2 regions of the Streptomyces sp. SS7 genome follow, and region 1 is predicted to be linked to the other one. Evidence: riboswitches for the same ligand, from Rfam matches in the RefSeq annotation. Region 1 holds a riboswitch; the other holds the start of a gene.
What was found. Region 1 has a riboswitch for glycine ahead of gcvP (aminomethyl-transferring glycine dehydrogenase). Riboswitches for the same ligand answer to the same signal wherever they lie in the genome.
Positions count from the first base shown of each region.

Region 1 (5,013 bases):
CGTAGTCGATCAGCCGCTTCGCCACGTCGTCCACGCTCACCCCGGTCGCCTTGGTCAGCGGCCGCAGGTCGATGATGCACTCGTGCGCGACCAGCCCGCCCGGGCCGGTGTACAGCACCGGGTAGTGCGGCTCGAGCCGCTTGGCGATGTAGTTGGCGCTGAGCACCGCCACCTGGGTGGCCCGCTTCAGCCCCTCGCCGCCCATGAGCCGCACGTACGCCCACGAGATCGGCAGGATGCCCGCGGAGCCCCAGGGCGCGGCCGAGATCGGTCCGACACCCGTCTCCGGCCCGGCGGCGGGCTGGAGCGGGTGGTTCGGCAGATACGGCGCGAGATGCGACCGTACGGCGACGGGGCCGACGCCGGGACCGCCGCCGCCGTGCGGGATGCAGAAGGTCTTGTGCAGGTTCAGGTGGGAGACGTCACCGCCGAAGTGGCCCGGCTTGGCCAGCCCGACGAGCGCGTTGAGGTTGGCGCCGTCGACGTAGACCTGTCCGCCCGCGTCGTGGACCTGGGCGCAGATGTCGGCGACGTGCTCCTCGAACACCCCGTGCGTCGACGGGTAGGTGATCATCAGCACGGCCAGCTCGTCACGGTGCCGTTCGATCTTCGCCCGCAGGTCCTCGACGTCGATCTCGCCGTCCTCCGCGGTCTTCACGACCACGACCTTCATACCGGCCATCACGGCGCTCGCCGCGTTGGTGCCGTGCGCGGAGGACGGAATGAGACACACCGTCCGCTGCTCGTCCCCGTTCGCCCGGTGGTAACCGCGCACCGCGAGCAGCCCCGCCAGCTCGCCCTGCGATCCGGCGTTGGGCTGGAGCGACACCTTGTCGTACCCGGTGACCTCGGCGAGCCGGTCCTCCAGCTCCCGGATGAGCGTGAGGTAGCCCTCGGCCTGCTCGGCGGGCGCGAAGGGGTGCAGCTGCCCGAACTCGGGCCAGGTGACCGGCTCCATCTCGGTGGTCGCGTTGAGCTTCATGGTGCAGGAGCCCAGCGGGATCATGCCCCGGTCGAGCGCGTAGTCCCGGTCGGCGAGCCGGCGCAGGTAGCGCAGCATCGCGGTCTCGGAGCGGTGCTCGTGGAAGACGGGGTGGGTGAGGATCGCGTCGGCGCGCAGCAGCCCCTCGGGCAGCGCGTCCGCGGCGGCCGCGTCGAGCGCCTCGACGTCCCCGTCCACACCGAAAGCGGCCCATACGGCGGCCAGCTGGGCCCGCGTCGTGGTCTCGTCGCACGCGATCGAGACGTGGTCCGCGTCGACGAGGCGCAGGTTGACCCCGCCCCCGCGGGCGTCGGCGACGATCCCGCCGGCCCTGCCCGGCACGCGCACGGTCAGTGTGTCGAAGTAGGAGCCGTGCACGACCTCGACCCCGCCGGCCGTGAGGCCCGCGGCGAGGACCGCGGCGTAGCGGTGGGTGCGCCCGGCGATCGTCCGCAGCCCGTCGGGCCCGTGGTAGACGGCGTACATGCCGGCCATGACCGCGAGCAGCACCTGGGCGGTGCAGATGTTGCTGGTGGCCTTCTCCCGGCGGATGTGCTGCTCCCGTGTCTGGAGCGCGAGCCGGTAGGCCTTGTGCCCGTCCGCGTCCACGGACACCCCGACGAGCCGTCCGGGCAGGCTGCGGGCGAACTTCTCCTGGACCGCCATGTATCCGGCGTGCGGTCCGCCGAAGCCCATCGGCACACCGAACCGCTGGGTCGTCCCGACGGCGATGTCCGCGCCCAGCTCGCCGGGCGACTTCAGCAGCGTCAGGGCCAGCAGGTCGGCGGCGACGGTGACGAGCGCGCCGAGCCCGTGCGCCTGGTCGATGACGGCCTTGATGTCGCGTACGGCTCCGGAGGCGCCCGGGTACTGGAGCAGCACGCCGTTGATCTCACGTCCGGCGATCTCGGCGGGGATGCCCTCGGCGAGATCGGCGACCACGATCTCCACGCCGGTCGGCTCGGCACGGGTCTGCAGCACGGCGATGGTCTGGGGCAGCACATCGGCGTCGACGAGGAAGAGGCCCTTCTTGTTCTTCCCCATGCGCCGGGACAGGGCCATCGCCTCGGCGGCGGCCGTGCCCTCGTCGAGCAGCGAGGCACCGGAGGTGGGCAGCCCGGTGAGGTCGGCGACCATGGTCTGGAAGTTCAGCAGCGCCTCCAGCCGGCCCTGCGAGATCTCCGGCTGGTACGGCGTGTAGGCCGTGTACCAGGCCGGGTTCTCCATGACGTTGCGCAGGATCACCGGCGGCGTGAAGGTGCCGTAGTAGCCGAGGCCGATCATGGAGCCGAGGACCTGGTTGCGGTCGGCCAGCGAGCGCAGCTCGGCCAGGACCTCGGCCTCGGTGCGCGCGCCCGGCAGGTCGAGCGCGTCGGCGTTCTTGATCACGTCCGGGACGGCGGCGGCGGTCAGCTCGTCGAGCGAGCCGTAGCCGACGTGCGCGAGCATCTTGGCCCGCGCCTCCTGGTCGGGCCCTATGTGACGCTGCTCGAAGGGGATGCCCTGTTCGAGCCGGGTGAGCGGAATGCGATCGGCGGTCATGTCTGAGGCCTCCTGGTCTGACGCGACCTTCGAGGGGCACCACGGCGCGGGTGCCCGGACGGCCTCCCCCTCTGTCATCTCAACCTGAGAGCTTCACCGGCCGCCACCGGGCAGCCGGCTTTCACCGTCGGTGAGGACGGAGGCCGTCGACGCCGTCGACTTCCGTCCTGCTTTCCAGAGTGACCTCGTCCGCGCGGTACGTGTGCCTGAGAGATTCCGGGGAGGAGTTGCTCCTTCGGCGCCTCCGGTGATCTCCGGAGGACTCTCCCGCACGGGGTCAGCAGCCGTTGCCAGACTACCAGCGAGGTCCATGAGGACGGCTCGAGTGGCCGCTCGTCCCAATGTGTTCTTTTGTAGTGCTTACGGATGAGTTGCGACCAAGTGGAGGGCCCGTGCAGACCGATATCGATCCGCGCAACCTGATCGGCCGCAAGGCGTTCGACCGCAACGGCACCAAGATCGGCACCGTCGACGAGGTCTATCTCGACGACGCGACCGGTGTGCCCGAGTGGGCCGCGATACGCACCGGGCTGTTCTCCCGGGACGCCTTCGTCCCCCTCGAACCCAGCGAGCTGGTCGAGGGCACCCTCCACGTCCCCTTCGACCGGGCCCTGATCAAGGACGCACCCGACTTCGGCGTCGGCCGGCACCTCTCCCCGGAACAGGAACTCCAGCTCTACCACCACTACGGCCTGGACGTCGCCGCTCCCCCACCCCTCCCGGACCACGACTTCGGCCACCTGGCAGGCACAGACGAAACCTGACCCGACCGCCGGCCCCACTTCCCCCTCCGAGAGCCACCGCCGTCCCGGCGGTCGCCGACATCCCCGCAACGAGGTCGCCGACATCCCGGGTGCACGGAACGGCCCGTGCACCCCGCCTCTCGGCACCCAGCCACCCTCCCGGTGGGCCTCACCGCCCCCACGCGCCCGACAGTTGGGGTGGGTACCGCCGTCCCCGTGGCCCCTACATCCCGCTGGGACCGCCCAGCCGGGGAGGCACCGCCCTCCAAGCCGTCCCCGCCAGCGCCACTACCTCCACAGTCCTCGCCATCCCCGGCGTGACGGCCGCCCTACCGGCCGGCACCGTCATCCCTATGGGCACCGCCGTGAGCCTCGCCATCCCAGCGGCATCCATCAGCCAGGCGGCCCTCACCGCCCCAGCTCACCCCGCCGTCCTGATGCCCTCGCCGTCCCCGAGATCGCCGTCCCGGTGGGTACCGGCGTCCTCGGCCGGTCTCGGCCGTACCAGTGGCAACGGCTCCGCCGCCGCAAGAGCCGGATCGTCCATCCGGAACGTCCGTACCCGCCCCGGCTCCGACTCCGGGGTCTCGAAGCGCACGGTGACCCGGCCCAGCCCACTCCCCTGCACCCAGCCGGGCCCCAGCTCGGCGTGGACCACGTCGCAGCCGGGGCTCCACCGGTGCTCGGCCGGCACGGCCTGCGGCACGGCGGTCTCGCCGGGATCCTCCTCCTCGGCCCCGTCGCCCGGCTCCTCCCCGGCGGCCTGGGCGAACAGGTCCTCCTGGGTGAAGTCCGCCAGACCACTGACACCGACCCCGAGCAGCCGCACCCCACCCGTGGTGTCGACGGAGTCCAGCAGACGCCCGGCGGCCTCCCGCACCACCGCCGGATCGTCCGTGGGGCCACGGAGCGTCTCGGACCGGGTGAGCGTGGAGAAGTCGTAGCGGCGCACCTTCAGCACGATCGTCCGCCCGGACAGACCGGAGCCCCGCAGTCTGCGCACACAACGCTCCGCCAGCCGCTTCACCTCCAGCTCCACCCGCAACCGGTCATGGATGTCGACGTCGTAGGTGTCCTCGACCGAGACCGACTTCGCCTCCCGCTCCGCGACCACGGGCCGGTCGTCGCGCGCCAGCGCCATCGCGTACAGCCCCTGCCCGTGCGCCTTGCCCACGAGGCGCACGAGCTCGTCCTCACCGGCCTCGGCCAGCTCGTCGACCGTGGTGATCCCGGCCCGACGCAGGTGGTCCCCCGTGGCCGGACCGACCCCGGGCAGCGTCCGCACCGGCATCGGCCCGAGCAGCGCCCGCTCGGTCCCGGGCTCGATGAGCACCAGCCCGTCCGGCTTGGCCTGCTCGGAGGCGATCTTCGCGAGCATCTTCGACGCGGCCAGGCCCACCGACCCCGTGAGGCCCGTGACGGCCCGGATGTCCGCCCGCAGCCGGATGCCGGCCAGCCGCGCCGACTCGCCGTCCCAGGCCGCTCCCCCGGCCTCCAAATCCACGAACGCCTCGTCCAGGCTCAACGGCTCCACGAGCGGCGACACCGCCCGCAGCAGCCCCATGACCTGGTCGCTGATCCGACGGTAGAAGGCGAAGCGCGGGACGAGGTAGGCGGCGTTCGGGGCCAGCCGGCGCGCCTGGGCCGTGGGCATCGCCGAGTGCACTCCGAAGGCCCGGGCCTCGTAGGAGGCGGTGGCCACCACGCCGCGCGGGCCGAGACCGCCCACGATCACGGCCTTCCCCC
Region 1 covers NZ_CP141223.1:8,251,735-8,256,747, reverse strand. The annotation lists gene gcvP (aminomethyl-transferring glycine dehydrogenase) at 1-2,524, opposite strand, end outside; glycine riboswitch at 2,709-2,804, opposite strand; gene U5640_RS37915 (PRC-barrel domain-containing protein) at 2,917-3,288, shown strand; gene U5640_RS37910 (DNA polymerase IV) at 3,689-5,013, opposite strand, start outside.

Region 2 (5,013 bases), 5.2 Mb from region 1:
AGCCGGCGAGGATACCGAGGACCGTGCCGAGGACGACGGCGACGACGGCGGAGAGGAAGCCGACCAGGAGCGAGATCCGGGCGCCGTAGAGGATGCGGGCGAAGATGTCACGGCCGTTGACCGGCTCGACGCCGAGCAGGTGCTCGCCGCTGATGCCGCCGAGGGACCCGGTCGGGGTGCCGAACAGCGGGTCGATGAGGTTCTCGTGATACTCGTTCGGGTCCTGGTCGAGCAGGCCCGTGATGACCGGGGCCAGCAGCGAGACCACGACGAGCAGAAGCACCACGACGCCGCCGGTCAGGGCGAGCTTGTCCCGCTTCAGGCGCTCCCAGGCGATCCGGCCCAGGGAACGGCCCTGTACGGCCTTGGCGCCGCCGGTGGCGACCGCCGCTTCTTCAGCCGCGCTCGGGGCCGCTTCCGCGGTCGGCTCGTGCAATGGTGCCGTCATCTGGCAGGGACCCCTCTCAACCGGCGGTGACCGGCGCGCACTTGCCGCTTGTAGCGGCACATTCAGTCCGTCGTACACAGGGACGAAGTCCCCTGGACCGGGAGTCTTCAACGCTTTGGCGATCTGTAGCCAGAGTTGGCGACGAAAGGATGCGTAAACGTGATGCGACCATGGAGGTTCCGTTATCCGGACGCTGGGTAACGGGGGCCGGACGTCGACTTATGCGGACACACCGGGCGCGAGCGGGGTGAATCGCCAACATCTACGCGCGAAGATCAACGGCCGTCCGTCCACACGAACACACAGGGTTCACCACATTTTTCAGTACCGGCCGGCGGGCGGGTAGCCGTAACCGCCCGCGGGAGCCTGCGCGGGGGCGGCCGGAACGTGGGCCTCACGGTCGTAGAACGGGCGCGCCCCGGCCCGCATCCACATCACCACCGGGTCGTGCTCGTCGGTCATGGCGACCGTCGACACCGGCAGCCCGTCCGGTACGGCCCCGATCGACTGCTGCATCATCGCCCGTACGGCGTCCACGGCCGGCGGGGAGGTGTCGTACACGTCGAGCCCGATGGCCAGGTAGGGGACGCCCAGCGCCGGCTGCACCCAGGCGCGGCGCAGCGCGCGGACCGCGGGGGTGCGGTGGGCGTTCTGCGCGAGGAGGGCGTAGAACTGGGGGATCTCGATGCCGGGTTCCGACAGCCGCAGGGGGCCGGCGGGCTGGCGGTCCAGTCCGGTGGCGATCCGGCGCAGGTCCAGCCAGGGGAGGCCGACGCCGCCGCCCGGGGCGTGCGGGTTCAGCCAGAGGCCGTAGTGGTCGGGGTAGAGGGTGCGGGCCACGTCGACCGCGTCGACCACCTCGTAGCCGCGGTTCCAGCCGCTCGCCGAGAGCTCCTGGGCGGAGGTGACACAGGGGGCGTAGCCGTGGCCGTCGACCTCCATGTTCCCGTACTGGGCGTCCGGGGAGCCGGCCTGACCGTGCCACAGGAGCATCCACACCTGGCCGGAGGCGGGGGTCGCGAGCGCGCGCAGGAGGGCCTCGTAGGCGTCGTAGCGCCCGGGCGTGACCTGGCGCAGCATGTGCTCGACCTGTCCGGTCGCGATGCCGCTGGCGCTCACCGTTTACCGCCCCTTCTTCTTTGTTTCCCCGCGTCTGTGAACAGCTTAAGCGCCCGCCGCCCCCGGCCCGTGGTGCGTGGGCGAGTACGGGCGCGTGGTCGCTCGTCGCGCCCCGCGGCGGAGCCGTGTACCGATACGGCTCCGCGCCCGGTCGGCTCAGTGGCCCCGCAGGTAGAACGGCCGTATGCGCTCGCGCATCCAGTCGGCCACCGGGTCCTGGGCGACGTCCAGGAGGATCAGGTTGACCGGCCATCTCACCGGGGCCGCGCCCATCGCGCGGCCCAGGGCGTCCAGGGGGACCTCGCGGACCTCGGGTTCCAGGTGGGCGAGTTCGACGCCCACGAACATGACCGGGTCGGCCGTCTCGACGGCGGCGAGGCAGCGGCGGGCCGTGAGGACCACGCCGGTCGCCTCGAACTCGGCGGAGGCCTTCCCGAGGAACTCCATCGGGTCCTCCTGCCAGTCGGGCTCGAAGAGACGGACCCGGCCGCCGCTCGCGGGTCCGTCCAGTACCGTGCGGCCGCCGCGGCACAGCTCGGCCACGGCCGCCGGGGGCAGCGGGACGCCGACCGTGCCGTCCGGGTTGATGAGCAGCCCGGCCTGCGGGGGCAGTCCGCGGGCGAACTCGACCGCCGGGGCGATCGTGAACGACATGTGCGAGCCGGCGGCCAGGTGGAACTGCTCCTCGGAGCTGAACACCGGCACGTAGACCTGGCCCTCCAACTCCAGGGTGGGCAGGTCGAGGGGACCGCTGTGCGGGCCGCCGCCGTTGGGCAGGGGCACCCAGAGGAAGCTGCGCCCGAGCACCTCCACGATCCGCGCACCGGCGCCGGGCACGCCGAGGGAGACGGAGAGCACCTCCTCCAGTTCGTTGCCGGGCCATCCGCTGTGCGGATGGGGGTGCGCCTGCGCCGGGAAGCCCGGGGAGACCGGGAAGTCGGCCGGGGGGAAGTCCATCTGCCTACCGCCTGCTGGGAACCGCTGTCGAGGCTGAAAGGCTAGCGGGTACGCGGGGGCTTTCCCCCGTCCGCGGACGGTCCGGGGCGCTCATGCGGTGAACCCGATCTGCTGCAGGGCGTCCGCCGAGTCCCGGTCGAGCAGCACCGCCGAGCCGACCCCGGCGGGCAGCCGGCCCCGCTCCACGGCGCGGACCAGGCGGGCGGCGGCCCTGCGGTGCCGCAGGAAGGCGTACCGCGAGACACCGCGGCCGCGCTCGCGCTGGCCCTCGATCGCGGTGTCCGGGGTGACGTCGAGGAGGAGCAGGTGCAGGGTGCCGCCGCGGCGGCGGGCCTCCCGGGCCAGCCAGTCGCGCACCCAGGTCTGGGTCCCGCAGTCGTGCACGACGACGCCCTCGCCGGAGCGCAGGGCGCGGCGCAGTCCGGCGAAGTGGGCGAGGCGGACCAGAGGGCGGTACACGGCGTAGGGCAGGAGGCGGGGGGCGCGGGCGTCCCAGCGGTCGCGGGTGTCCTGGGAGTCGATGGCCGCGCCCCGCACGGCGCGCCGCATCAGCGTGGACTTGCCGCTGCCGGGGAGTCCGGTGACGACGACCAGGTCACGGGGGCCGAAGAGCAGTCCGTGCGGGCTGCGGCCGGCGCGCTCGCGCAGATCGCGGACGACGGGGACGGTCCGCGAAGCGCCGGCCTCCCGGGCCCGGCCCGCGGGCTGTGCGGGCAGTACGGGCAGTGCGGGCAGTGCGGGCAGCGTGAGCGCCGAGGTGGTCGCGAGTGCCGTGGTCCTCGCCGTGGTCCTGTCCACCGTGATCGTCCTCCCCTGGGGTTCGGGTAAGTCCCTCCTCCCCGTCGAGCGTAAAGAGAAGGTAATGCGCGAGGTCTCCTCATTTCGTGCGCGTACAGCAACAAGCCGGTTACAGATGCGGCCTGCCGCGATCGGGTGCGGGCGTGCAATGATGTCCGCGCCAACTGCATACCGGCCGTTTGAATCCGCGCGGGAGAGTCCCCGACAGCTGTGCGCACCGGGGCGCCGAAGGAGCAAGTCCCTCCCTTGAATCTCTCAGGCCCCGTTACCGCGCGGGCGAGGCACATCTGAAAAGCGGGCCGCCGTGTTCCGGTGGTCCCACCCAAGGTGCAAGCCGTGAACCCGTCCGCGGGTCATGGCGAACCTCTCAGGTTCCGATGACAGATGGGGAGGAACGGGCAGGAACGACCTCGCCCGTCATGCCTTGGGAGACGACCGTCCGATGAGCAGTAACCCACCCCGTCGTACCGCGCTCGATGCCCTGCACCGTTCGCTCGGCGCGACCATGACCGACTTCGCCGGCTGGGACATGCCGCTGCGCTACGGCTCCGAGCGCGACGAGCACCTGGCCGTGCGGACCAGGGCCGGACTCTTCGACCTCTCGCACATGGGCGAGATCGCGGTGACCGGGCCGCAGGCCGCCGAGCTGCTGAACCACGCGCTGGTGGGCGACATCGCCGCCGTCGGCGTGGGCCGCGCCCGCTACACCATGATCTGCCGGGAGGACGGCGGCATCCTGGACGACCTGATCGTGTACCGGCTCGGCGGGACCGAGTACCTGGTCGTCGCCAACGCCTCCAACGCCCAGGTGGTGCTGGACGCGCTGGTGGAGCGGTCCGCCGGGTTCGACGCCGAGGTGCGCGACGACCGGGACGCGTACGCGCTGATCGCCGTCCAGGGACCGGAGTCGCCGGGCATCCTGAAGTCGCTCACCGACGCCGACCTCGACGGCCTGAAGTACTACGCGGGCCTGCCCGGCACCGTCGCCGGGGTCCCCGCGCTGATCGCGCGCACCGGGTACACCGGCGAGGACGGCTTCGAGCTGTTCGTGCGGCCGGAGCACGCGGTCGGGCTGTGGCAGGCGCTGACCGAGGCCGGCCGGGACGTCGGGCTGGTCCCCTGCGGTCTGTCCTGCCGGGACACCCTGCGCCTGGAGGCGGGCATGCCGCTGTACGGGCATGAGCTGAGCACGTCGCTGACGCCGTTCGACGCCGGGCTCGGCCGGGTCGTGAAGTTCGGGAAGGAGGGCGACTTCGTGGGGCGTACGGCCCTGGAGGCGGCGGCCGAACGCGCGGCGTCGTCCCCTCCGCGGGTCCTGGTCGGCCTGGTCGCCGAGGGCCGGCGCATCCCGCGCGCCGGGTACCCCGTCGTCTCCGGCGGCCAGGTGATCGGCGAGGTCACCTCCGGCGCCCCCTCCCCCACCCTGGGCAAGCCCATCGCGATGGCCTACGTCGACGCCGCGCACGCCGCGCCCGGCACCGGGGGCGTCGGGGTGGACATCCGGGGCAGCCACGAGCCGTACGAGGTCGTGGCCCTGCCCTTCTACAAGCGCCAGAAGTAACCACCGACCCCGCCCGGCACGTGACCCTGCGCACATTCGCGCAGCTCACGCCCGTTCTGAGCGGTCCCCATTCATCAGCACTCCCTCGCGTACAGGAGAATTCAGGCCATGAGCAACCCCCAGCAGCTGC
Region 2 covers NZ_CP141223.1:3,013,927-3,018,939, forward strand. The annotation lists gene U5640_RS13735 (ABC transporter permease) at 1-448, opposite strand, end outside; gene U5640_RS13740 (enhanced serine sensitivity protein SseB C-terminal domain-containing protein) at 770-1,567, opposite strand; gene U5640_RS13745 (enhanced serine sensitivity protein SseB) at 1,724-2,524, opposite strand; gene U5640_RS13750 (AAA family ATPase) at 2,615-3,322, opposite strand; glycine riboswitch at 3,503-3,603, shown strand; gene gcvT (glycine cleavage system aminomethyltransferase GcvT) at 3,765-4,883, shown strand; gene gcvH (glycine cleavage system protein GcvH) at 4,992-5,013, shown strand, end outside.
Region 2: linked by a shared signal. The riboswitch ahead of gcvT (glycine cleavage system aminomethyltransferase GcvT) and the one ahead of gcvP (aminomethyl-transferring glycine dehydrogenase) in region 1 are both predicted to bind glycine.